One region of the Pseudescherichia sp. genome, then DNA from elsewhere that is predicted to be linked to it. Evidence: predicted binding sites of a transcription regulator. Region 1 holds the regulator's gene; each other region holds the start of a gene.

Evidence for each region. Region 1 encodes CRP, which controls carbon source genes, mostly activating them, when cyclic AMP is high. Its sites were predicted from a motif close to ATGTGANNNNNNTCACAT; they were not measured.
Region 2: a site for CRP is predicted at 4,735-4,752, ahead of RTX96_RS15915 (YjcB family protein). Genes of this name have one in related genera too.
Region 3: a site for CRP is predicted at 6,023-6,040, ahead of cdd (cytidine deaminase). Genes of this name have one in related genera too.

What each region holds. Positions count from the first base shown of each region.
Region 1 is NZ_DAMBWA010000003.1:405,808-413,849, reverse strand. It holds gene RTX96_RS06720 (ABC transporter ATP-binding protein) at 1-1,779, shown strand, start outside; gene RTX96_RS06715 (hydrolase) at 1,877-2,893, shown strand; gene RTX96_RS06710 (YheU family protein) at 2,894-3,112, shown strand; gene RTX96_RS06705 (phosphoribulokinase) at 3,166-4,035, shown strand; gene RTX96_RS06700 (OsmC family protein) at 4,087-4,491, opposite strand; gene crp (cAMP-activated global transcriptional regulator CRP) at 4,800-5,432, shown strand; gene RTX96_RS06690 (YccS/YhfK family putative transporter) at 5,483-7,564, shown strand; gene RTX96_RS06685 (aspartate aminotransferase family protein) at 7,561-8,042, opposite strand, start outside.
Region 2 is NZ_DAMBWA010000012.1:69,099-77,140, forward strand. It holds gene uvrA (excinuclease ABC subunit UvrA) at 1-2,499, opposite strand, end outside; gene ssb1 (single-stranded DNA-binding protein SSB1) at 2,761-3,297, shown strand; gene RTX96_RS15910 (PhzF family phenazine biosynthesis protein) at 3,436-4,296, shown strand; gene RTX96_RS15915 (YjcB family protein) at 4,356-4,637, opposite strand; gene RTX96_RS15920 (EAL domain-containing protein) at 5,255-6,820, shown strand; gene soxS (superoxide response transcriptional regulator SoxS) at 6,831-7,154, opposite strand; gene soxR (redox-sensitive transcriptional activator SoxR) at 7,241-7,711, shown strand; gene RTX96_RS15935 (glutathione S-transferase) at 8,003-8,042, shown strand, end outside.
Region 3 is NZ_DAMBWA010000001.1:340,468-348,509, forward strand. It holds gene RTX96_RS01600 (Yip1 family protein) at 1-243, opposite strand, end outside; gene RTX96_RS01605 (DedA family protein) at 407-985, shown strand; gene RTX96_RS01610 (SDR family oxidoreductase) at 1,003-1,773, opposite strand; gene yohP (small membrane protein YohP) at 1,953-2,036, shown strand; gene mdtQ (multidrug resistance outer membrane protein MdtQ) at 2,139-3,578, opposite strand; gene dusC (tRNA dihydrouridine(16) synthase DusC) at 3,723-4,670, opposite strand; gene RTX96_RS01630 (CidA/LrgA family protein) at 4,879-5,277, shown strand; gene RTX96_RS01635 (CidB/LrgB family autolysis modulator) at 5,274-5,969, shown strand; gene cdd (cytidine deaminase) at 6,099-6,986, shown strand; gene sanA (outer membrane permeability protein SanA) at 7,150-7,869, shown strand; gene RTX96_RS01650 (EAL domain-containing protein) at 7,873-8,042, opposite strand, start outside.

The sequences.
Region 1 (8,042 bases):
CTGCTGGCGCTGCTGAAAAACGAGCTTACCGCCGACGGCGGCAGCTTTACCTACCCTGCCAACTGGCAGCTGGCGTGGGTGAATCAGGAGACCCCGGCCCTCAGCGAGCCCGCCATCGACTATGTTATTGATGGCGATCGTGAGTATCGCCAGCTGGAGGCCCAGCTTAACGACGCCAACGAGCGTAACGACGGCCACGCCATAGCCACCGTTCACGGCAAGCTCGACGCCATTGACGCCTGGACCATTCGCTCCCGCGCCGCCAGCCTGCTGCACGGGCTGGGTTTCTCTACCGAGCAGCTGGAGCGCCCGGTAAGCGACTTCTCCGGCGGCTGGCGTATGCGTCTCAACCTTGCCCAGGCGCTGGTCTGCCGCTCGGATCTGCTCCTGCTCGATGAGCCGACCAACCACCTCGATCTCGACGCGGTGATCTGGCTCGAGCGCTGGCTGAAGAGCTACCAGGGGACGCTGATCCTCATCTCCCACGACCGTGACTTCCTCGATCCGGTTGTAGATAAAATCATCCATATCGAACAGCAGAATATGTTCGAGTATACCGGCAACTACAGCTCGTTTGAGCGCCAGCGCGCAACCCGTCTGGCGCAGCAGCAGGCCACCTATGAGAGCCAGCAGCAGCGCGTGGCGCATCTGCAAAGCTTTATCGACCGCTTTAAAGCCAAAGCCAGCAAGGCCAAACAGGCCCAGAGCCGGGTGAAGATGCTGGAGCGCATGGAGCTGATCGCCCCGGCGCACGTGGATAACCCCTTCCACTTTAGCTTCCGCGCGCCGGAGAGCCTGCCCAATCCGCTGCTGAAGATGGAGAAAGTGAGTGCGGGCTACGGCGATCGCACCATTCTTAACTCGATCAAGCTTAACCTCGTCCCTGGCTCGCGCATTGGCCTGCTGGGTCGCAACGGCGCGGGTAAATCGACGCTGATCAAGCTGCTGGCGGGCGAGCTTGCCCCCACCGGCGGTGATATTGGTCTTGCGAAGGGCATCAAGCTTGGCTATTTCGCCCAGCACCAGCTGGAGTTCTTGCGGGCGGATGAGTCGCCGCTGCAGCACCTGGCCCGCCTTGCCCCTCAGGAAGCGGAGCAGAAGCTACGGGACTACCTTGGCGGCTTTGGCTTCCAGGGCGATAAGGTTACCGAGAACACCGAACGCTTCTCCGGCGGTGAGAAAGCGCGGCTGGTACTGGCCCTGATCGTCTGGCAGCGTCCTAACCTGCTGCTGCTCGATGAGCCAACCAACCACCTCGATCTCGATATGCGCCAGGCCCTGACTGAAGCGCTGATTGAGTTCGAAGGCGCGCTGGTGGTGGTGTCGCACGATCGCCACCTGATCCGCTCTACCACCGACGATCTCTACCTGGTCCACGACGGCAAAGTCGAGCCGTTCGACGGCGATCTGGAGGATTACCAGCAGTGGCTGAGCGACGTGCAGAAGCAGGAGAATCAGCCTGCCGAGGCGGCGAAGGAGAATGGTAACAGCGCCCAGGCGCGTAAAGACCAGAAGCGCCGGGAAGCCGAGCTGCGCACCCAGACCCAGCCGCTGCGCAAAGAGATCGCCCGTCTGGAGAAAGAGATGGAGAAGCTCAACGCCCAGCTGGCGAAGGCCGAAGAGAAGCTTGGCGACAGCGGCCTGTACGATCAGAGCCGCAAGGCTGAGCTCACCGAGTGCCTGCAGGCCCAGGCGAGCGCGAAGTCAGGGCTTGAGGAGTGTGAGATGGCGTGGCTTGAGGCGCAGGAGCAGCTTGAAGGCATGCTGCAAAGTGAGTAACGCGAGGGGGCGAGAGGGTATTGCCCCATTTTCATAAACATAATTTATCTGCACAGGTATAGTATTCAGCAGATCACTGAAAAATAACTCGCACGACATGGCCCAAATAACTCCCTTACTGCTTCCCGCTGCGGCGGAAGATAATGTTGAATTCCGTCCGATGCCGGGGGCAAGCAACCCGCATTTACAGACGATGCTGCCGCGTATTTTGCGCCGTCGTCTGCAGTTTACCGCGCAGTGGCAGCGTCTTGAGCTGCCCGACGGCGACTTTGTCGATCTGGCATGGAGCGAGGATCCGCAGCAGGCGAAAGATAAGCCCCGGTTGGTGGTATTTCACGGCCTGGAGGGTAGCCTGCACAGCCCCTACGCCCACGGATTAATTCACGCGGCAAAGCAGCGCGGCTGGCTCGGGGTGGTGATGCACTTTCGCGGCTGCAGCGGCGAGCCTAACCGCCTGAACCGCATCTACCACTCCGGTGAAACCGAAGACGGCACGTGGTTCTTGCATTGGCTACGCAACACCTTTGGCGCCGCGCCTACCGCTGCGGTGGGTTACTCTCTCGGCGGCAATATGCTCGGCTGTCTGCTGGCTAAAGCTGACGATAGCCTGCCGCTCAACGCGGCGGTGATCGTCTCGGCTCCGCTGGTGCTGGAGGCCTGCAGCCTCCATATGGATAAGGGTTTCTCACGTTTCTATCAGCGTTACCTGCTCAACCTGCTAAAAGCCAACGCCAGACGCAAGCTCAAGGTCTATCCCGGTACCCTGCCGATCGATCTTGCCCAGCTCAAGCGCGTGCGCCGCATCCGTGAGTTTGATGACCTGATTACCGCAAAGGCGCACGGATTCGATGACGCCATCGACTACTACCGCCGAAGCAGCGCCATGCCGGTCCTGCCGCAGATCCGCAAGCCAACGCTGATTATCCATGCCAAAGACGATCCCTTTATGGATCACCACGTCATTCCGGCGGCGGGCCATTTACCCGCTAATATTGAATATCAGTTGACCGAACATGGCGGCCACGTTGGCTTCGTTGGCGGCACGCTGCGCCGCCCTGAGATGTGGCTTGAAAAGCGCATCCCCGACTGGCTGGCACCCTATCTGGAGGCATAGATGATTATTCCCTGGCAAGAGGTTGCACCCGAGACGCTCTACAGCCTGATTGAGAGCTTTGTCTTGCGCGAAGGCACCGATTATGGTGAACATGAGCGTTCGCTTGAGCAAAAGGTTGCCGACGTAAAGCGTCAGCTGGAAACGGGTGAGGCCGTGCTGGTGTGGTCAGAGCTGCACGAGACAGTCAATATTATGCCCCGGAAACAGTTTCGCGAATAACGCTGCGTCAGGCGATCCGCCCTCTTCTGCTGTTAATCAGGGAGTCGTTCGCTATGTCAGCCAAACATCCGGTGATTGCTGTCACAGGTTCCAGCGGTGCAGGTACCACCACCACCAGCCTCGCCTTTCGTAAAATATTTTCCCAGCTGGGTCTACGCGCCGCCGAGGTGGAGGGCGATAGCTTCCACCGCTATACCCGTCCGGAGATGGATATGGCGATCCGCAAGGCGCGCGATGCCGGGCGGCATATCAGCTACTTTGGTCCGGACGCCAACGACTTTGGTCTGCTGGAGCAGACCTTTATCGAATATGGTCACAACGGCACCGGACAGGCACGCAAGTATCTGCACACCTACGACGAAGCCGTCCCCTGGAACCAGGTGCCGGGCACCTTTACGCCGTGGCAGCCGCTGCCGGAACCCACCGACATTCTTTTTTACGAAGGATTGCACGGCGGCGTGGTGACGCCCCAGCACGACGTGGCGCGCCATGTGGATCTGCTGGTAGGGGTGGTGCCAATTATTAACCTCGAATGGATCCAGAAGATGATCCGCGACACCAGCGAGCGCGGCCACTCCCGGGAGACGGTGATGGACTCGGTGGTGCGCTCGATGGATGACTACATCAACTTCATTACGCCGCAGTTCTCCCGCACCCACATCAACTTCCAGCGCGTCCCCACGGTTGACACCTCAAATCCCTTTGCAGCCAAAAATATTCCCTCGCTGGACGAGAGCTTTGTGGTGATCCACTTTCGCGATCTGGAGGGTATCGACTATCCCTGGCTGCTGGCGATGCTGCAGGGATCGTTTATCTCCCACATCAACACCCTGGTGGTGCCGGGGGGCAAAATGGGACTGGCGATGGAGCTGATTATGCTGCCGCTGGTGCAGCGGCTGATGGAAGGCAAGAAGATTGAATAGGGTAATGCGCGACATGCAGGCCCGGTAAGCGCAGCGCCACCGGGCATAAAATCATCCCTCAACCACCTCGTAGGAGTGGGTGATATTGACCGCTTTCTCCAGCATCAGCGCCACGGAGCAGTACTTCTCCGCTGAGAGATCCACCGCGCGGGATACCGCCGCCTCCTTCAGCTCTTTGCCGGTAACGATAAAGTGCAGGTTGATGTGGGTGAAGAGACGCGGCGCCTCTTCCCGACGCTCGGAGGTCAGCTTCACTTCGCAATCGGTCACGCTATGACGCCCTTTCTGCAGGATCGACACCACGTCAATGGCGCTGCATCCGCCTGCCGCCATCAGTACCATCTCCATCGGGCTGGGGGCTTTGTCCCCGGAGTTGCCGTCCATTAAGACCTGATGCCCAGAGGCGGACTCGCCGAGAAACGTTAACCCTTCAACCCATTTTACGCGTGCTTGCATTTTCATCACTCCAGAGTGGCAATTTTCCCGACAGATTACGCGCGCAGAGCAAAACGCGCAACGGAAGGCGACCTGCATCAAGCTGAAGCGAGACACCAGGAGACACACGGCAAAAGCTATGCTAAAACAGTCGGGATGCTCCAGTAATGTATTGACATTATGCAGGTATGCAGAGGACTTCAACCATTACAGGCCGCATGCCTATATTGACGGCCCCCTTCCCAGGATTCGGGAAGCATATGATTGCAACCCCAGCCGCCGGACCCGTCCCGCGACTGGCGCCAGCTTATAACAGAGGATAACCGCGCATGGTGCTTGGCAAACCACAAACAGACCCGACTCTCGAATGGTTCTTGTCTCATTGCCACATTCATAAGTACCCGTCGAAGAGCACGCTGATTCACCAGGGTGAAAAAGCGGAAACGTTGTATTACATCGTCAAAGGCTCGGTGGCAGTGCTCATCAAGGATGAAGAAGGGAAAGAGATGATCCTCTCTTACCTGAACCAGGGAGACTTTATCGGTGAACTGGGCCTGTTTGAAGAGGGCCAGGAGCGCAGCGCATGGGTACGGGCGAAAACCGCCTGTGAAGTGGCCGAAATTTCCTATAAAAAATTCCGTCAGCTTATCCAGGTCAACCCGGATATTCTGATGCGCCTCTCGTCGCAGATGGCACGTCGCCTGCAGGTCACCTCTGAGAAAGTGGGCAACCTTGCCTTCCTCGACGTTACCGGCCGCATCGCGCAGACGCTGCTGAACCTGGCTAAACAGCCAGACGCCATGACCCATCCGGACGGGATGCAGATCAAAATCACCCGCCAGGAGATTGGCCAGATCGTGGGCTGCTCCCGCGAAACCGTGGGCCGTATTCTGAAGATGCTGGAAGATCAGAACCTGATCTCTGCACATGGTAAAACCATCGTCGTCTACGGAACGCGTTAAGCTTTAAGAACGGCGTGTCGCCTCTGCGCACGCCGTTTTTGCTCTCCCCCATGTGGCGCCGGTTAATCTACCACCCTGAAGTTAACTACGCACTGCGGCAAACGCTGGTGCTGTGCCTTCCCGTGGCCATCGGCCTGGCGTTAGGCCACCTGCAGCAGGGGCTACTGTTCTCGCTGGTGCCCGCCTGCTGTAACATTGCCGGTCTTGATACCCCACACAAACGCTTCTTTAAGCGCCTGATTATCGGCGGTTCGCTGTTTGCCGGCTGTAGCCTGGCGGTGCAGCTGCTGCTGGGGGCCAACGTTGCGCTCCCGCTGATCCTTGCCGGACTGGCAATGCTGCTGGGCGTCACGGCGGAAATCAGTCCTCTACACGCTCGCCTGCTGCCTGCCTCGCTCATCGCCGCTATCTTTACCCTGAGCCTGGCGGGCAATATGCCGGTCTGGGAGCCGCTGCTCATCTACGCCCTGGGCACGCTCTGGTATGGCGCATTTAACTGGTTCTGGTTCTGGCTGTGGCGCGAGCAGCCGCTGCGTGAGTCGTTAAGCCTGCTCTATCGCCAGCTTGCCGACTACTGCGAGGCGAAGTACAGCCTGCTAACGCAGCACGCCGACCCGGAGAAGGCCTTGCCACCGCTGCTGACGCGCCAGCAAAAGGCGGTGGATCTCATCAGCCAGTGCTATCAGCAGCTGCATATGCTCGCCGCCAACCAGCATAACGACTACAAGCGTCTGCTGCGGGCGTTTCAGGTGGCGCTGGATCTGCAGGAGCACATCTCGGTTAGCCTGCACCAGCCGGAAGAGGTGCAGAAGCTGGTGGAGCGCAGCCACGCCGAAGCGGTGATCCGCTGGAATGCGCAGGTGGTCGCCGCCCGGCTCCGGGTGCTGGCGGACGACATTCTCTACCATCGCTACCCGACCCGCTTCACTATGGAGAAGCAGATTGGCGCGCTGGAGAAGATCGCCCGCCAGCATCCGCAAAACCCGGTCGGGCAGTTCTGCGCCTGGCACTTTAGCCGTATTGCCCGCGTGCTGCGCACCCAGCGTCCGCTCTATACGCGCGATCTGATGGCCGACCAGCAGCGCCGCCAGCCGCTATGGGAGGCGCTCAAGAGCTACCTGTCGCTGAAATCTCCGGCGCTGCGCAACGCCGCCCGCATCAGCGTCATGCTGAGCGTCGCCAGCCTGATGGGCAGCGCGCTGCACCTGCCGAAGCCCTACTGGATCCTGATGACGGTGCTGCTGGTCACGCAGAACGGTTACGGTGCCACGCGGGTGCGTATTTTACACCGGGCGGCAGGGACGTTAGCGGGGTTGACCATCGCCGGGTTCGCCCTGCACTTTCATGTCCCGGAGGGGTACACGCTGCTGGGCATGCTGTTTATTACGCTGGTAAGCTACCTGATAATTCGTAAGAGCTACGGCTGGGCGACGGTGGGTTTCACCATTACGGCGGTTTATTCGATTCAAATTCTGACCCTGAGCGGCGAGAACTTTATCGTCGCCCGCCTGATCGATACCCTGATTGGCTGCCTGATCGCCTTCGGCGGGATGGTCTGGCTCTGGCCGCAGTGGCAGAGCGGGCTGCTGCGGAAAAATGCCCATGATGCGATTGAGAAGGATCAGGATGCGATTCGCCTGATCCTCAGTGACGATCCGCAGCCCACGCCGCTGGCTTACCAGCGGATACGGGTCAATCAGGCGCACAACGCGCTCTTTAACTCCCTCAACCAGGCGATGCAGGAGCCGGGGTTCAATACCCATTATCTGGAAGATATGAAGCTCTGGGTGACCCACAGCCAGTTTATCGTCGAACACATTAACGCCCTGACAACCCTGGCTCGGGAACACGCGATGCTAACGCCGGATCTGGCCCAGCGCTATCTGGAGTCCTGTGAGATTGCGCTTCAGCGCTGCCAGCAGCGGCTGGACTATGACGGGGCCGGGGCATCCGGAGACGCGAATATTCTTGAAGCGCCGGAGACGCTCACCCACGGCCCGATGAGCCCGATGGAGATGCATCTCCAGCGCATTATCGGGCACCTGAACAGCATGCACACTATCTCATCGGTGGCATGGCGTCAGCGCCCGCATCATGGCATCTGGCTTAACCGCAGGTGGAGTAAAGATTAAGCCCGGACGATGTTGGCTACCGCAGCGGCAAAACGCTGCATGCCTTCGTCAATATCCTGCTCGCTGACCACCAGCGACGGCGCAAAGCGCATCACGTCCGGCCCGGCATTCAGCACCATCACCCCCTCATCGGCGGCCGCGTAAAGCAGATCGCGGGCGCGCCCCTTGTACTGCGGTTTTAACTCTGCACCAATCAGCAGCCCCATGCCGCGAATATCGCTGAATACGTTGAACTGTTCATCGATCTGCTGCAAATGCTTCACGAAGCGTTGACGCTTCTCGCTGATGCCCTGCAGCACCTCAGGCGAGCTGATGATGTCAAAGGCCGCCCCCGCCACCGCGCAGGCCAGCGGGTTGCCGCCGTAGGTCGAGCCGTGGGAGCCCACGTGGAAGGCGCTGGCGATTGCCTCGGTGGTCAGCACCGCACTGATGGGGAAGCCGCCGCCCAGCGCCTTGGCGCTGGTGAGGATATCCGGCG
Region 2 (8,042 bases), on a different contig from region 1:
ACCGCCGGAGAGCGTGGTAGCAGACTGGCCGAGACGGATGTAGGAGAGACCCACGTCCATCAGGGTTTGCAGCTTCCGCGCCAGCGCCGGAACGGCATCAAAGAACTCACGCGCCTCTTCGATGGTCATATCCAGCACTTCGTGGATGCTCTTGCCCTTGTATTTGATCTCCAGCGTTTCGCGGTTATAGCGTTTGCCTTTGCACTGGTCGCACGGCACGTAGATATCCGGCAGGAAGTGCATCTCTACCTTGATCACGCCGTCACCCTGACAGGCCTCGCAGCGGCCGCCGCGCACGTTAAAGCTGAAACGTCCCGGCGTATAGCCACGCGAGCGAGACTCCGGCACGCCGGCAAACAGCTCACGCACCGGCGTAAAGACGCCGGTATAGGTCGCCGGGTTTGAGCGCGGAGTACGGCCAATCGGGCTCTGGTCAATATCGATCACCTTGTCGAAGTGCTCCAGACCCTGAACCTCACGGTAGGGTGCCGGCTCGGCGATGGTCGCGCCGTTAAGCTGACGCTGGGCAATCGGGAACAGGGTGTCGTTGATCAGGGTCGATTTACCCGAGCCCGAGACGCCAGTGATACAGGTAAACAGGCCTACCGGCAGGGTCAGCGTCACATCCTTCAGGTTGTTACCGCGTGCGCCGGAGAGCTTCAGCACCTTCGACGGATCGGCAGGCACGCGCTCTTTCGGCACGGCGATCTGCCGCTTGCCGCTCATAAACTGCCCGGTTAACGACTCCGGCACCGCCATGATGGCATCCAGCGGGCCTTCCGCCACCACCTGACCACCGTGGACCCCTGCGCCTGGACCGATATCAATCACGTGGTCGGCGGCGCGGATCGCGTCTTCATCATGCTCAACCACAATCACCGTGTTGCCGAGGTCGCGCAGGTGGATCAGCGTGCCCAGCAGGCGTTCGTTGTCGCGCTGGTGCAGGCCGATAGACGGCTCATCCAGCACGTACATTACCCCAACCAGACCGGCACCGATCTGGCTCGCCAGACGAATACGCTGCGCTTCACCGCCGGAGAGCGTCTCCGCCGAGCGGGAGAGAGTCAGGTAGTTGAGGCCGACGTTCACCAGGAATTTCAGGCGGTCGCCAATCTCCTTCAGCACCTTCTCGGCGATCTTCGCCCGCTGGCCGGCCAGCTTAAGGTTGTTGAAGAAGTCCATCGCGTGACCGATGCTCATGTCAGAGATCGCCGGCAGCGGCGTATTCTCAACAAAGACGTGGCGCGCTTCACGACGCAGGCGCGTGCCGTCGCAGGAGGCGCACGGACGGTTGCTGATAAACTTCGCCAGCTCTTCGCGTACCGCGCTGGATTCGGTCTCTTTGTAGCGGCGCTCCATGTTGTGCAGGACGCCTTCAAACGGATGACGGCGCACGGAGGTGTCGCCGCGATCGTTCATGTACTTAAATTCGATGCTCTCTTTGCCGGAGCCGAACAGCACCACTTTTTGCACCGACGCGCTCAGGCTCTCCCAAGAGGCATCAACGTCAAACTTGTAGTGATCCGCCAGCGAGCGCAACATCTGGAAATAGTAGAAGTTACGGCGATCCCAGCCGCGGATCGCGCCGCCGGACAGCGACAGCTCCGGGTTCTGGATCACGCGATCCGGATCGAAATATTGCTGTACGCCCAGGCCGTCACAGGTCGGGCAGGCACCGGCCGGGTTGTTGAAGGAGAACATGCGCGGTTCCAGCTCGTTCATGCTGTAGCCGCAGATCGGACAGGCAAAGTTGGCCGAGAAGAGCAGCTCTTCGACCTTATCATCGTCCATATCGGCGACAATCGCCGTCCCGCCGGAGAGATCCAGCGCGGTTTCAAACGACTCGGCCAGGCGCTGGGTCAGATCGTCCCGCACCTTAAAGCGGTCGATAACCACTTCGATAGTATGTTTTTTATGCAGTTCAAGGCTCGGCGGATCTGAGAGGTCGCACACTTCACCATCAATACGGGCGCGGATATACCCCTGGCTTGCCAGGTTCTCCAGCGTCTTGGTGTGCTCGCCCTTACGCTCTTTGATAATCGGCGCAAGCAGCATCAGGCGCTTGCCTTCCGGCTGCGACAGCACGTTATCCACCATCTGGCTGACGGTCTGCGCATCCAGCGGCACGTTGTGGTCCGGGCAGCGCGGCTCGCCTACGCGGGCAAACAGCAGGCGCAGGTAGTCGTGGATCTCGGTAATGGTACCAACCGTGGAGCGTGGGTTGTGCGAGGTCGACTTCTGCTCAATAGAGATCGCCGGTGACAGCCCTTCGATGTGATCGACATCCGGCTTTTCCATCAACGACAGGAACTGGCGCGCATAGGCGGAGAGCGATTCAACGTAGCGACGCTGACCTTCGGCATAGAGGGTGTCGAAAGCCAGGGATGATTTACCTGAACCTGAAAGTCCGGTGACGACAATCAGCTTGTCGCGTGGGATAACGAGGTTGATATTCTTGAGATTGTGGGTGCGCGCGCCCCGTACTTCTATCTTATCCATTCACCTTTCCCGGTAAGAGACTCGGCGCTCGGTATGTTTGAAGGACATCCGGCGAACTGAACTGAAACGGTTAATTATGACACAAAAAAACCTGAATGGATATACAGTATAGGAATGCATCCCGGGCGCATTTGTGCGAAAATAACGCACGGCGGGCGGATTACTGGAATCCTCCCCGCAATGTATCAAAGCGTCGCTTGGTAAGTTACAATCGCGCGCTTACACTATTGAGACTAAGAAACGTATTCAGGAGAGACAATCATGGCCAGCAGAGGCGTAAACAAGGTGATTCTCGTCGGTAATCTGGGCCAGGACCCGGAAGTACGCTACATGCCGAATGGGGGCGCAGTAGCCAACATTACGCTGGCTACTTCCGAATCCTGGCGTGATAAAGCGACCGGCGAGATGAAAGAGCAGACCGAATGGCACCGGGTTGTGCTGTTTGGCAAACTGGCCGAGGTGGCCGGTGAGTATCTGCGTAAAGGTTCTCAGGTCTACATCGAAGGCTCCCTGCGTACCCGCAAATGGACCGATCAGTCCGGCGCGGAAAAATACACCACTGAGGTGGTGGTGAACGTGGGCGGCACCATGCAGATGCTCGGCGGCCGTCAGGGCGGCGGCGCACCGGCAGGCGGTCAGCAGGGCGGCGGCCAGCAGGGTGGTTGGGGTCAGCCTCAGCAGCCGCAGGGTGGTAACCAGAACCAGTTCAGCGGCGGCGCACAGCAGCGTCCGCAGCAGTCCGCTCCGGCACCGTCTAACGAGCCGCCGATGGACTTCGACGACGACATCCCGTTCTGAGTGCGCGCTGACCCAGCGTAAGCGATATAAAAAACCCCGACGCGTCGGGGTTTTTTGTTTTTATTGATAGGTTAAGGCGATATAAATAGCGATAAGAACAGACAACAATAAACGCAAACGCAACAGATGGGAGAGGGTATGGCAGAGCTGGTTCCTGAATTAACACGCATCGCAGCATTCTCTGATAGTGGGGCAGGCGGTAATCCTGCGGGTGTCTGGATAGGCGACACACTACCTGCCGCAGAAGAAATGCAGCGTATCGCTGCAGAGGTCGGTTTTTCTGAGACGGCATTTGCCGCTCCCATTCCTGATAGTGATATTTATCACTGGCGGGTACGTTACTTCTCGCCCGCAGCAGAGGTACCTTTTTGCGGCCATGCAACTATCGCCACAGGCGTTGCGTTAGCGAAGCGCTTTGGCGAGGGGGAGTATAAACTGCAGCTGAATCAGGCAGATATTGTGGTGTCAGGCTGGCAGGATAGCTCAGGAGCCTGGCAGGCGGCGCTGCAATCCCCGGCGACGAAAAGCCAGCCAGCCTCGGAAGAGATAGTTGAAAAAGCGCTGCGGCTTTTTGGCTATACCGCTGCAGATTTAGATCCCCGCATTCCCCCTGCGCTTATTCACGGCGGCGCGGATCATCTGGTGCTGCCGTTAAAAGAGCGTACTGCGCTTGCCGCTATGCACTATGAGCTTGCCCAGGGAAGAGCGCTGATGCAGACCTATGGCTGGGTAACCATTCTGCTGGTGTATACGGAGGGAGAGCAGCTATTTCATACGCGTAATCCCTTCGCCTATGGCGGCGTCTATGAGGATCCCGCGACCGGGGCCTCCTCTGCGGCGTTTGCTGGCTATTTGCGGGATATTAACTGGCCGCACGGTGGAGCGATCGAAATTATCCAGGGTGAGGATATGGGAATGCGCTCTCTTATTCGCGCAGAGATCAAGGATGAACCAGGGAGCGCGATTCGCGTATCAGGGCAGGCCAGACTGATGGCGTAAATAGGGTAAAAATCCCGCTGGTCACGGTCAGTGACCAGCTTGCTGAGGGATGAGGTAAATCAGGTCATCACCATAGGCCACTCCGGCGGCGTATGGCTGGCAACTTCAACCATTACGCTTTTGATGTTATGCCAGACAGAGGCAACGTCAACCAGAGTAATGCCGAGCAGTCCCGTGGCGAACCAGCAGGCCGCCACGAGGCCGAGACCGCTGCTGACGATCGCCAGTCCAATATAGTCGGATTTACGGAACCTGATGTTCAGCGAGCTGGCTAAAAACATCAGGATCGCGCTCACGAGTTGCCAGCGAAGCAGAACAACGCTAGTCGTAAAAGTGGCCATAGCTTGTAACCTCACACGTCTGCGGGCCGCTTTCGTTGGGGTGAGGCTCGCAGGGACTGACGGGATATAATGAAACGTTCTTTTTGTTTCATAAGATATGTGAACTATATCACATTTGCTCTTTTATTCGCCAGTTCCGAAACGGCATTTTTGAACGCTTTTTGACCTTAAAAAGAGCAGGGGAATAGAGGCGAGAATGCATAGCTATGCGACCAACTTCTCGCTATGCGCTGCGTTTAATGGCCCGCTTTTTATCTAATGGGGAAACGGTATACGGAGCGAACATTATTCGTTCAATACTCACTCCCACAGACGAAAAAATAAACGCAGGGGATATCCTTTTTTTATCACTCTGGCAGTTTGGCTTAATCAGCGATCCTCTGTTGCGTTAACGGAAAACCCTCAACCGTAGCTGGATAATTATTTTCCTTAATATAAACAGGGCGAACACTTTTAGTTTGGCTTACGGACAAATATTATCGTCATAACCAAATATTAGGTTTTTAATGATAAAAGTCGGTTGCTAATGTCGAATGATTCATGCAACGTAATCACCTGTTTATCAAAGCTTCCTGCTGTCAATGCAGGCACACATAAAGCAGGGATATAGGGCAGAAATGAATCATAGCGCACGCCGCAAGGCGCTAAGGATTGTCGGGATCATCATGGTAGTTTTGCTGCCTGTGATGCTGGCGCTATGGTTTGCTCACATCCGCGCCGTTAAAGAGACCGGCATACAGCTGCGTTCATTTGCCCAGCTGGCGCTGGATAAGACCGAGCGGGTTATCCAGCATGTTGATATGGCCCGTAGTGAAGCAGAGAAATTTAACGGCAGGATCTGTTCGCCGGCGCATCGCTATAATATGCTCAATATTATCCGCGGGCAGCTCTACGTTGCTGATATAATATACGCCAACGGCAATCGCTTTTTATGCTCCACCTCAATGGCACCCGCCGAACCCTATATTATTCACGCAGCGGAATATAGCCATGCTCCGGATATCTCCAACTATTATTACCGTGACACGCCGTTTTACGCTGGCTATAAGATGGTCTATATGCAGCGCGGCCATTATGCAATGGTCGTTAACCCGCTGGCCTACAGCGAAGTCATGTCAGACGATCGCTCGCTGGCCTACGGCATATATGACACGATCACCAAGGGGTTCTTCTCGGTAAGCCCGACGGCGGATGTCCGGGTACTGGCAGGTCTGGTGCAGAACAACGACTTTACCTTTCAGCAGGATGGTCGCTTCTATACCATTGCCCACTCGGAAAAGCGTCCTATAGCAATTATTGTCTCAACCTCCAGCGATCGCTATTTTCAGTTTCTCTATCACCAGGCAACGCTCACTCTGCCGCTGGGGATGATTTGCAGCATTATTATTCTGCTCATGTGGTCCCGAACCCAGCAGGAATTTAATTCACCGCGGCGTCTTTTGCATCGCGCCTTGTTAAAACGCCAGCTGCGGCTCAACTATCAACCTATTATTGATATTAAAACCGGACAGTGCGTAGGGGCTGAGGCGCTGTTACGCTGGCCAGGTTTTGAAGGGCCGGTGATGAGCCCGGCGGAATTTATACCGCTGGCGGAAAAAGAGGGGCTGATTGAACGGGTGACCGATTATGCCGTTGAGGAGGTCTTCGCCGATTTAGGCCGTTTCTTATCAGAAAACCCACAACTCTATATTTCAATTAACTTATCCGCTTCGGACTTCCACTCCTCTCGCCTGATAGCGTTAATTTCCGATAAAGCCCAGCAGCATGCCGTCAAGGCACAGCAGATTAAGATTGAGGTTACCGAGCGCGGATTTATTGATGTACCGAAAACAACGCCGGTTATCCAGGCCTTCCGCCAGGCCGGATATGAAGTAGCGATTGATGATTTTGGCACCGGTTATTCTAACCTGCACAATTTATATTCGCTGAACGTCGATATTCTTAAAATCGACAAATCCTTTATCGACACGCTGACTACCAACAGCACCAGTCACCTGATTGCTGAACACATCATTGAGATGGCACAAAGCTTACGTCTCAAGATTATTGCCGAAGGCGTGGAAACCTCAGAGCAGGTGACCTGGCTGCTAAAACGTGGCGTGCAGTATTGCCAGGGCTGGTACTTCGCGAAAGCGCTGTCACCGCAGGATTTCATGGAGTGGCTCCGGCAACCTCTGCGCTGATCCGCTCATGCTACATCTGATGCCGGTAATCGCTCGGCGTCCGGTCAAACTCCCGGCGAAACACGCGGGAAAAGGTCTGCTGCGACACATACCCTAGCTCCATCGCAATATCAAAGATCGGCCGCTGCGTAGTACGTAGCGCTTCTGCCGCCATCAGCAGGCGCCGCTGGCGGATATAGTCTCCGAGCGTCTGGTGAGTCACCGCACGAAACATCCGCTGTAAATACCACTTGGAATAGCCAGATTTCTGCGCCACTACATCAATGTTCAGGGGTTGGTCGATATGTTCATCAATCCATTCAATAAGCGTTTGAATAATTTGCTGATGGGACATACTGCTGCCTCTTTTTCAGTGCTGAAGTCGTCGTTTGGTCTGAAGCGGAGTATAATTCCTCAAGTTAACTTGAGGTAAAGAGCTTTATGGAAAAGAAATTGCCGCGTATTAAAGCGATGCTGACGCCAGGCGAAGTGGCAAGGCGTAGCGGGGTCGCCGTTTCGGCCCTGCACTTTTATGAGAGTAAAGGCCTGATTAAGAGCGTACGTAACGAGGGTAACCAGCGGCGTTATACCCGTGACGTGCTGCGCTACGTTGCCATCATTAAGATTGCCCAGCGCATCGGTATCCCGCTGGCGACCATCGGCGAAGCCTTGAGCGTGCTGCCGGCGGGCCATACGCTGAATGCGAAAACGTGGGAGCAGCTCTCCTCTCAGTGGCGAGAAGAGCTGGACAGACGTATCCATACCCTGGAGGCGCTACGGGACGATCTTAACGGCTGTATCGGCTGCGGCTGCCTGTCGCGTAGCGACTGCCCACTGCGTAACCCGGGCGACAGGCTGGGAGAGCAGGGGACAGGTGCCCGCCTGCTAGAGGATGAGGTTAACGACAAATAAAACTAAAGCGCCACAAGGGCGCTTTAGTTATTTCCGGTCTTTGTCTTTCACTCTATCCCGCTCATTTTACAGGAGGGTTTCCCCCGACATCGACACCCCTCGCTCGAACGCGTTGTTGAGGTTCCGGTTTGTGTCGACACTTTTAGTCTATGCCACCCGGCCCGGATTACCAGCGGGATCGCCGCCAGTTTTGCCGAAATTTTTCGCGGATCATCTGCAATTTTCTATAGTTAGGAGAGGAGAGGGCAAGCCTGACAAGGCCTTATCTCACATCCATAACAGGAGACATCCGTGATCACTGTACATCATCTTAACCAGTCGCGTTCGCAGC
Region 3 (8,042 bases), on a different contig from region 1:
AGCCAGCATCAGGCCATAGAAGAGAATGCCGAGTAACAATGCCGTGGAGAGCGACAGCCTTGAGAAAACACCTTCGCCAAAATGCCAGCCAAGCTGGGTGGTACCTATGAATGCGGAGACAACCGGGATCGCCGCCATCAGCAGAACGTGGTGGGTATAGTGATGCGAAATCGTTTCGTTTTCGCCTCGGATCACTTTCATTTCACGATCGGGATGGGACAGGAGTCCCCAGACATGGTTCATAACGCCCCCTTGCTGTCAGCCCTGATGATAACGTCTTTAGTATAATGCAAATGCTGATTATTTTTTGTGCAAAGAAACGCTCTCTGCCACGTCGCATCCTTGCTAACGCTCTTCTGACGCTATGCTTAAGTCATATTTTCACTCTGGAGAAAGCATAACTCGCATGGATATCAACAGCCTGATTGCGCACTACGGTTACGCCGCGCTCGTCGTGGGCAGCGTGGCAGAAGGTGAAACGATTACCCTCCTCGGCGGTGTGGCAGCACATCAGGGCCTGCTGCGCTTCTGGCTGGTAGTCGCAGCGGTGGCATTAGGGGGAATGATTGGCGATCAGCTGCTCTTTCTGCTTGGCCGCCGCCTGGGGGATCGCGTATTGGGCCACTTCTCACGCCATCAGGATAAGATCGATCGCGCCCAGCGCTTAATCAAAAAACGGCCCTGGCTGTTTGTGATTGGCACCCGCTTTATGTACGGTTTTCGCATCATCGGCCCGCTGCTGATTGGCTCCAGCGGCCTGTCACCGCGGATCTTTATTCCGCTCAATATCATTGGCGCGCTTGTCTGGGCGCTGATCTTTACTACCCTCGGCTATGTAGGCGGCGAGGTGGTGGGCCCGTGGCTGCACACCCTGGACCAGCACCTGAAGCACTGGGTATGGCTGATCCTGGCAGTTGTCCTCGCTTTTGTTCTGCGGGCGGTAATCAAACGCTGGCTGGCAAAAAACAGAGAGACGGGAGAGTAACCCCTCCCGTCTGCGGCTTACTGGGGCTTGAACTGTGGATTGGCCAGCATAAAGCCGCCGTCAACGATAAACGACTGGCCGGTGGTGTAGCTGGCGTCCCCAGAGCTGAGCCAGCCCACCAGGCTGGCAATCTCCTGGGTTCTGCCGGGCCGGGTCAGGGGAATAGTCGGCAGCGAGCCTTCCTGCACATCGTCATCCTTCATGTCGTTCATTGGGGTGGCGATTGCCCCAGGCGCAACCGAGTTGACGAGGATTTTGTGTTGCACCAGCTCCATCGCCATTGACTTGGTCAGGCCGCCAAGAGCGTGCTTGGCGGCGGTGTAGGCGCTGGCTTCCGGCAGCGGGGTGTGCTCATGTACCGAGGTGATATTGATAATGCGCCCACCCTCGCCCTGCTCCACCATCTTCCTGGCAGCGATCTGCGCGCATAAGAACGCGCCGTCAACGTCAACGGTAAAGACGGTACGCCAGTCTTTGAACTCCATCTCCAGAAACGGGGCTTTGCTCATCGCCCCGGCGTTATTCACCAGTACGTCGATACGCCCAAACTTGTCGATCAGCGTCTGGATCGCCTGCGCACCCTCGGGCAGGTTACTCAGATCGAGCTGCACGGTTTCGGCCCGGCGGCCAAATGAGGCAACGGTCTCAGCAACCGCTTTCGCCCCCTCCTCGTCCGAGTGCCAGGTGATACCAATGTCAAACCCCTGCTGCGCCAACACTAACGCGCACTGCTTACCGATACCTGAATCTGACGCCGTGACGATGGCAACCTTGTTTGTCGTGCCCATAAGAACCTCCGCAAAAAGAAGTGATAGGGGGAGAACGCGAAAAGCTGAACAGTAAGTATAGAGAGTTCCCGACTATCGCAAGGCGGCAGGCCATTTTCTGCTTCGGCCAGGCAAAACGGGAGATAATTGCCTATGCTTTCAGAGGTATCAGCAAGACGTCACAACAAAAGGACAGGACGATGAAAATTTTACTTTGGGCTATTTTGATTATTTTTCTGATTGGGCTGTTGGTGGTAACCGGCGTGTTTAAGATGATTTTCTAAGATGTTCGAATGAACATGGCCCCCGCAAGGGGGCAAAGTTTAGCACGCCGGGTAACGCCCGGTGGCGCTGCGCTTACCGGGCCTACAGGAAAAACACACTTATCACACCTGATGATACCCCCCGCCCAGCGCGGAGGTGAGCTGCAGAGTGGCATCCAGCCACTGGCCGTGCAGGGTAATACCGTTAATCTCCTCCTGAAGCAGCGGCAGACGGCTCTGGCTGACCCGCATGCCGGGAATAATCCCTACCTTAAAACGTGCTTCGGCTAACGCAACGATCCGTCCGGCATCCTGCTCGATCTGCTTCTGACGTTGGTTTTCGTCCGCCAGGGTCGCAACCTGCACCGCCGCCTTCTCTACCTCGTTAACCGCATCGACTACCGCCTTGTTGTAGCTGGCGATAGAGAGGTTATGCTCCTCTTCAGCGACGTTCAGGCTGGCATTCAGCCGCCCGCTGTCAAAGATCGGCAGCGTCAGCCCGCCGGTAACGCCCATCTGCTGGGCAGAGTGGCGAAAAAGATCGCTCAGGTGCAGGGCGTCCTGCTGCAAAAACGCCATCAGATTAAGATCCGGGTAGAAAGCCGCCTTTGCTGCCTCCACGCTGCTGAGTGAGGACTCAATGTACCAGTGCGCCGCCTGGAGATCCGGACGGCGGGCCAGCAGATCGTAACCGAGCTGCGCAGGCATCTTGCCCTCCACCTTCGGCAGCCCGATGGGCTGCAGATGCAGCGTGGCTGCGCTGCTGTTCGTTAATGCCATCAGGCGGGCTTCAATGACCCGCATTTTACCCCTGGCCTCGCTCTGCTGCTGACGGGTTTTCCCTTCGTCGATGCTGTTCTCCGCGTCCGCCACCGAGGAGGTAATGCCCGCCTGATGGAGCTGACCATCGGCGGCAACTATCGTCTGCTGGTCACGCTCGATCTCATCCAGCACCTGACTGATGGCCGCCTCGGTCTGCCACTGCCAGTAAAGGCGCGCCACGCTGATGGCCAGCAGCTGACGCGTCTGCTGACGTTCCGCTTCATGGGCGCGTACGTTGCCAATGCGGGCGGCCACCTCGTCACGGTTTTTCCCCCACAGGTCCAGATCCCAGCCAGCGGTAAGCCCGAAGGTGCCGTTGGTATACCAGGGACCCGTGGTTCCGGCGGCAGGATCGGTTATGGCAAAGGGTCCCATCAGCCCCTCGGCAGACATGCGCTGCCGCTCTACGTCGGCAGAGAAATCGACCTCGGGGCCATCGTTGGCGGCGACGCGCTGGGCCTGCGCTTCGGCAAGGTGAATACGCTGCTCTGCAACCTGCATATCCGGGGCGTGAGCCAGAGCGCGCTCAATCAGGGCGTTAAGCTGCGGATCGTGGTACGCCTGCCACCACTGGCTCTGCGGCCAGCCCGCAGCCAGTGCCGGAGGTAAGCTATGGGTAGCCGCCGCGGCCGGGGCCTGTTCTTTCAGGAGGACGACGCTGTCATGCATCGGCGCGCACCCGCTAAGAAGGGATACCAGCGGGAAGCACGCCGCAGCGGCGAGGATAAAGGGACGATTCATAGACACGCTCTGTCAAACCAGGGCGTTGCAGAGTACACACACTTTTACCCTGTTTTTTAGGTAAGCGTGGCAAAACACAGCCAGTCATAAAAAGACACAGCTGGAAAAATATTCACCTTATCAATGATATAAAAGAAAGCATTGTCACCGAATATGTTTAGCGGCCGCTTCGATGGCGATGGCAATCTCCGCCGACCGCTTCAGCGTACGGATCTGGCTAAACAGGCCGTCGGCTTCGGCATACTCCTTACGTAAGTAGCCCAGCCACTGCTTTATACGCGCCACGTGATACATCCCCGTATCACCCTGCTTCTCAAGCTGGCTGTAGTGCTGGAGCAGGCCGACTACCTCCGGCCAGGGCATGCGCGGCGCGTTGTATTTGATCACCCGGCTGAGGTTAGGCACGTTCAGCGCGCCCCGGCCAATCATCACCGCATCGCAGCCGGTCGCCGCCAGGCAATCCTGCGCGCTCTGCCAGTCCCAGATCTCGCCGTTAGCAATCACCGGAATAGTCAACCGCCTACGGATCTCACCGATCGCCTGCCAGTTAATACGATCCGCCTTATAGCCATCCTCTTTCGTGCGGCCATGCACCACCAGCTCCGTGGCCCCCGCCTGCTGCACCGCGTCGGCAATCTCAAACTGTCGCGCGCCGCTGTCCCAGCCGAGGCGTATCTTAACGGTGACGGGCAGCGAGGCGGGCACGGCTTCGCGCATCGCCTTCGCGCCGCGGTAGATGAGCTCAGGGTCTTTGAGCAGCGTGGCCCCGCCCCCGCTGCCGTTTACCAGCTTTGACGGGCAGCCGCAGTTGAGATCGACCCCGAACGAGCCCAGCTCCACGGCGCGGGCGGCGTTCTCCGCCAGCCACTGCGGGTACTGACCCAGCAGCTGGATCCGCACCGGGGTACCGTTCAGCGTGCGGCTCTGGCGATGCAGCTCCGGGCAGATCTTATAGAATGATTTTACCGGCAGTAGCTGATCGACCACGCGTAAAAATTCAGTGATGCAGAGATCGTAATCATTTACCCCGGTCAGCAGCTCGCGCACCAGCGAATCGAGCACGCCTTCCATCGGTGCCAGTAATACACGCATAACGTTACCCGTCTGAAAAGAGGCGCGTATGGTAGCGTCTCTGGCTCATGGGTGAAAGGGGCTTTATCGCGCGGTTTACGCCTAATCTTGTAGGAATGTCTGACGTTCCATTCAGGAATATTTGGTATGCTCACAATTCATGATGTGATCGATAGCACAGTTATCGAATCAATTGTATGATGAATGCGTTTCATCAGAGGCTTTCACCATGTCTAAATCGTTGACCGTTGTCTGGCAGTATGTTCGCGCTTTTGTGCTGATCTATGCCTGCCTGTATGCCGGGATCGCTATCTCTTCCCTGCTGCCCATCACTATCCCTGGCAGCATTATCGGTATGTTGATCATGTTCGTTCTGCTGGCACTGCAAATTCTGCCGGCGAAATGGGTTAACCCCGGTTGCTACGTGCTGATCCGCTACATGGCGCTGCTGTTTGTCCCCATTGGCGTCGGCGTGATGCAGTACTACGACGTGCTGCGGGCGCAGTTTGGACCGGTGGTGGTCTCCTGCGCGATCAGCACGCTTATCGTCTTCCTGGTGGTGAGCTGGAGCTCGCATCTGGTGCACGGCGAGCGCAAGGTGACGAGTAAGAAAGGAGCAAAATCGTGATGGAAAATATCTGGTGGTCGCTGCCGCTAACGCTGGCGGTCTTCTTTGCGGCCCGCAAGCTGGCGGCGCGTTTTAAGATGCCGCTGCTCAATCCGCTGCTGGTAGCGATGGTAGTGTTGATCCCCTTCCTGCTACTGACCGGCATTCCCTACGCGCGTTATTTTGCCGGGAGTAAAATCCTTAACGATCTGCTTCAGCCCGCCGTGGTAGCGCTGGCCTACCCGCTCTATGAGCAGCTGCATCAGATCCGCGCCCGCTGGAAATCGATCATCTCCATCTGCTTTATCGGCAGCGTGGTCGCGATGGTCACCGGCACCACTATTGCGCTGCTGATGGGCGCCTCGCCGGAGATCGCTGCCTCGGTACTGCCAAAATCAGTCACTACCCCGATTGCGATGGCGGTAGGCGGCAGCATCGGCGGCATTCCGGCCATCAGCGCGGTCTGCGTAATCTTTGTCGGCATCCTTGGGGCAGTATTTGGTCATACCCTGCTCAATCTGATGCGTATTCGTACCAAAGCGGCACGCGGGCTGGCGATGGGCACCGCTTCTCACGCCCTGGGCACGGCACGCTGCGCGGAGCTGGATTATCAGGAGGGCGCATTCAGTTCACTGGCGCTGGTGATCTGCGGGATTATCACCTCCCTGATGGCACCCCTGCTCTTCCCACTGATCCTGACGCTAGTGGGCTAAAATTTGCGATGCGTCGCGCATTTTTAATTTGAATTTCATAAGTTGCATACACAGTGTGATGTGAATCACATATTAAGCGCCTTCTGCTCTTTACACTAGGCTCCCATTACACTGCTATGAGGCAACGCCATGCATTCACGTTTTCACTCGGCTTTCGCTAACCTTGCGGCGGATCTGCAATCCGCTCTGGCACCTATTCTTGCGGACGATCATTTTCCCGCCATGCTGAGCGCGGAGCAGGTGAAGGTGCTGACAAGCGCCACGGGGCTGGATGAAGACGCGCTGGCCTTTGCGCTCTTACCGCTGGCCGCCGCCTGCGCCCGGGCCGATCTCTCGCATTTTAACGTGGGCGCCATCGCCCGTGGCGTGAGCGGCACATGGTACTTCGGCGGCAATATGGAGTTTCTTGGCTCCACCATGCAGCAGACCGTCCACGCCGAGCAGAGCGCCATTAGCCACGCCTGGCTGCGGGGCGAAACGTCCCTGGTCGCTATCACCGTTAACTACACCCCCTGCGGCCACTGCCGGCAGTTTATGAACGAGCTGAACAGCGGCCTCGATCTGCGTATCGCCCTCCCGGGCCGCGCGCCGCATACCCTGGCGGACTACCTGCCCGACGCCTTTGGTCCCAAAGACCTCGAGATTAATACCCTACTGATGGATGACGAGAACCACGGTTTCCCGTTAGAGGGCGAAGCGCTGGTCAAGGCGGCCATCACCGCCGCCAACCAGAGCCATGCGCCCTATAGCAACGCCCCCTCCGGCGTCGCCATCGAGCTGAGCAACGGGCAAATTTTCGCCGGGCGCTATGCAGAAAATGCGGCTTTCAACCCGTCCCTGCCGCCGTTACAGGGCGCGCTAAATCTACTGAGCCTGAATGGCTACGATTATCCGGATATGCGCCGGGCCGTGCTGGCCGAACGCCCGGATGCCGCCCTGACCCAGTGGGATGCCACTTCCGCCACCCTGCGAGCGCTGGGCTGTCGCTACGTTGAGCGTGTGGCGCTCTCAGCCTGACCGACGGCGGGCCATGCGCCTGCCGTCGATCCGTTAATGCTTAACGGGTAACACAATGAAAATGTTGTGATGAAAATCGCCGCAGTTGAATCGCAGATTCTTGCGCTTCCTCTGCGGGTAAAGTAGCCTGAATGAAATTTCATCCCTGTACCGAGCTATCTGCATGTTAAAGCGTTTGTTATACAGCCTGTTAGTCATCATCGGCTTGCTGCTGTTAACCGCGCTTGGCCTTGACCGCTGGATAAGCTGGAAAACCTCACCGTGGATCTATGATGACCTGCAGGATCTGCCCTATCGCCAGGTAGGTGTGGTGCTGGGGACCGCCAAGTACTACCGTACCGGGGTGATCAATCAGTACTATCGCTACCGCATTCAGGGGGCGCTCAACGCCTATAACAGCGGCAAGGTGAACTACCTGCTGTTGAGCGGGGATAATGCCCTGCAGAGCTATAACGAGCCGGTGACCATGCGCAAAGATCTGATTGCTGCCGGGGTGGATCCCCAGGATATCGTGCTCGACTACGCGGGTTTTCGTACCCTCGACTCCATCGTGCGCACGCGTAAGGTTTTCGACGCCAACGACTTTATAATCATTACCCAGCGCTTCCACTGCGAGCGTGCCCTGTTTATCGCCCTGCACCGGGGCATTCAGGCCCAGTGCTACGCCGTGCCTTCGCCGAAAGATATGCTCACCGTGCGGGTGCGGGAATTTGGCGCACGTCTTGGCGCGCTGGCGGATCTCTATATCTTTAAACGCGAACCGCGCTTCCTTGGCCCGCTGCTGCCCATCTCTTCGCTACAGGATGTGCCGGACGATGCCCAGGGCTACCCCGCCGTCACGCCGGAGCAGCTGATGGATATCCAACCGAAAGCGAAAAAGTAAGCCTCAGAAGGCGATGTTGTCTGCCCAGGCGGTGGCGCGTTTCATGATCTCTATTACCGCTTCAGGCGCCAGACCGAGGCATTTTGCCACGGCGTTAACCTCATCCCACCGCTGCTGTTCATAGAGACGGGCCAGATCCAGGAACGGATAGAGCACGCCAGCATTCTCGGTCA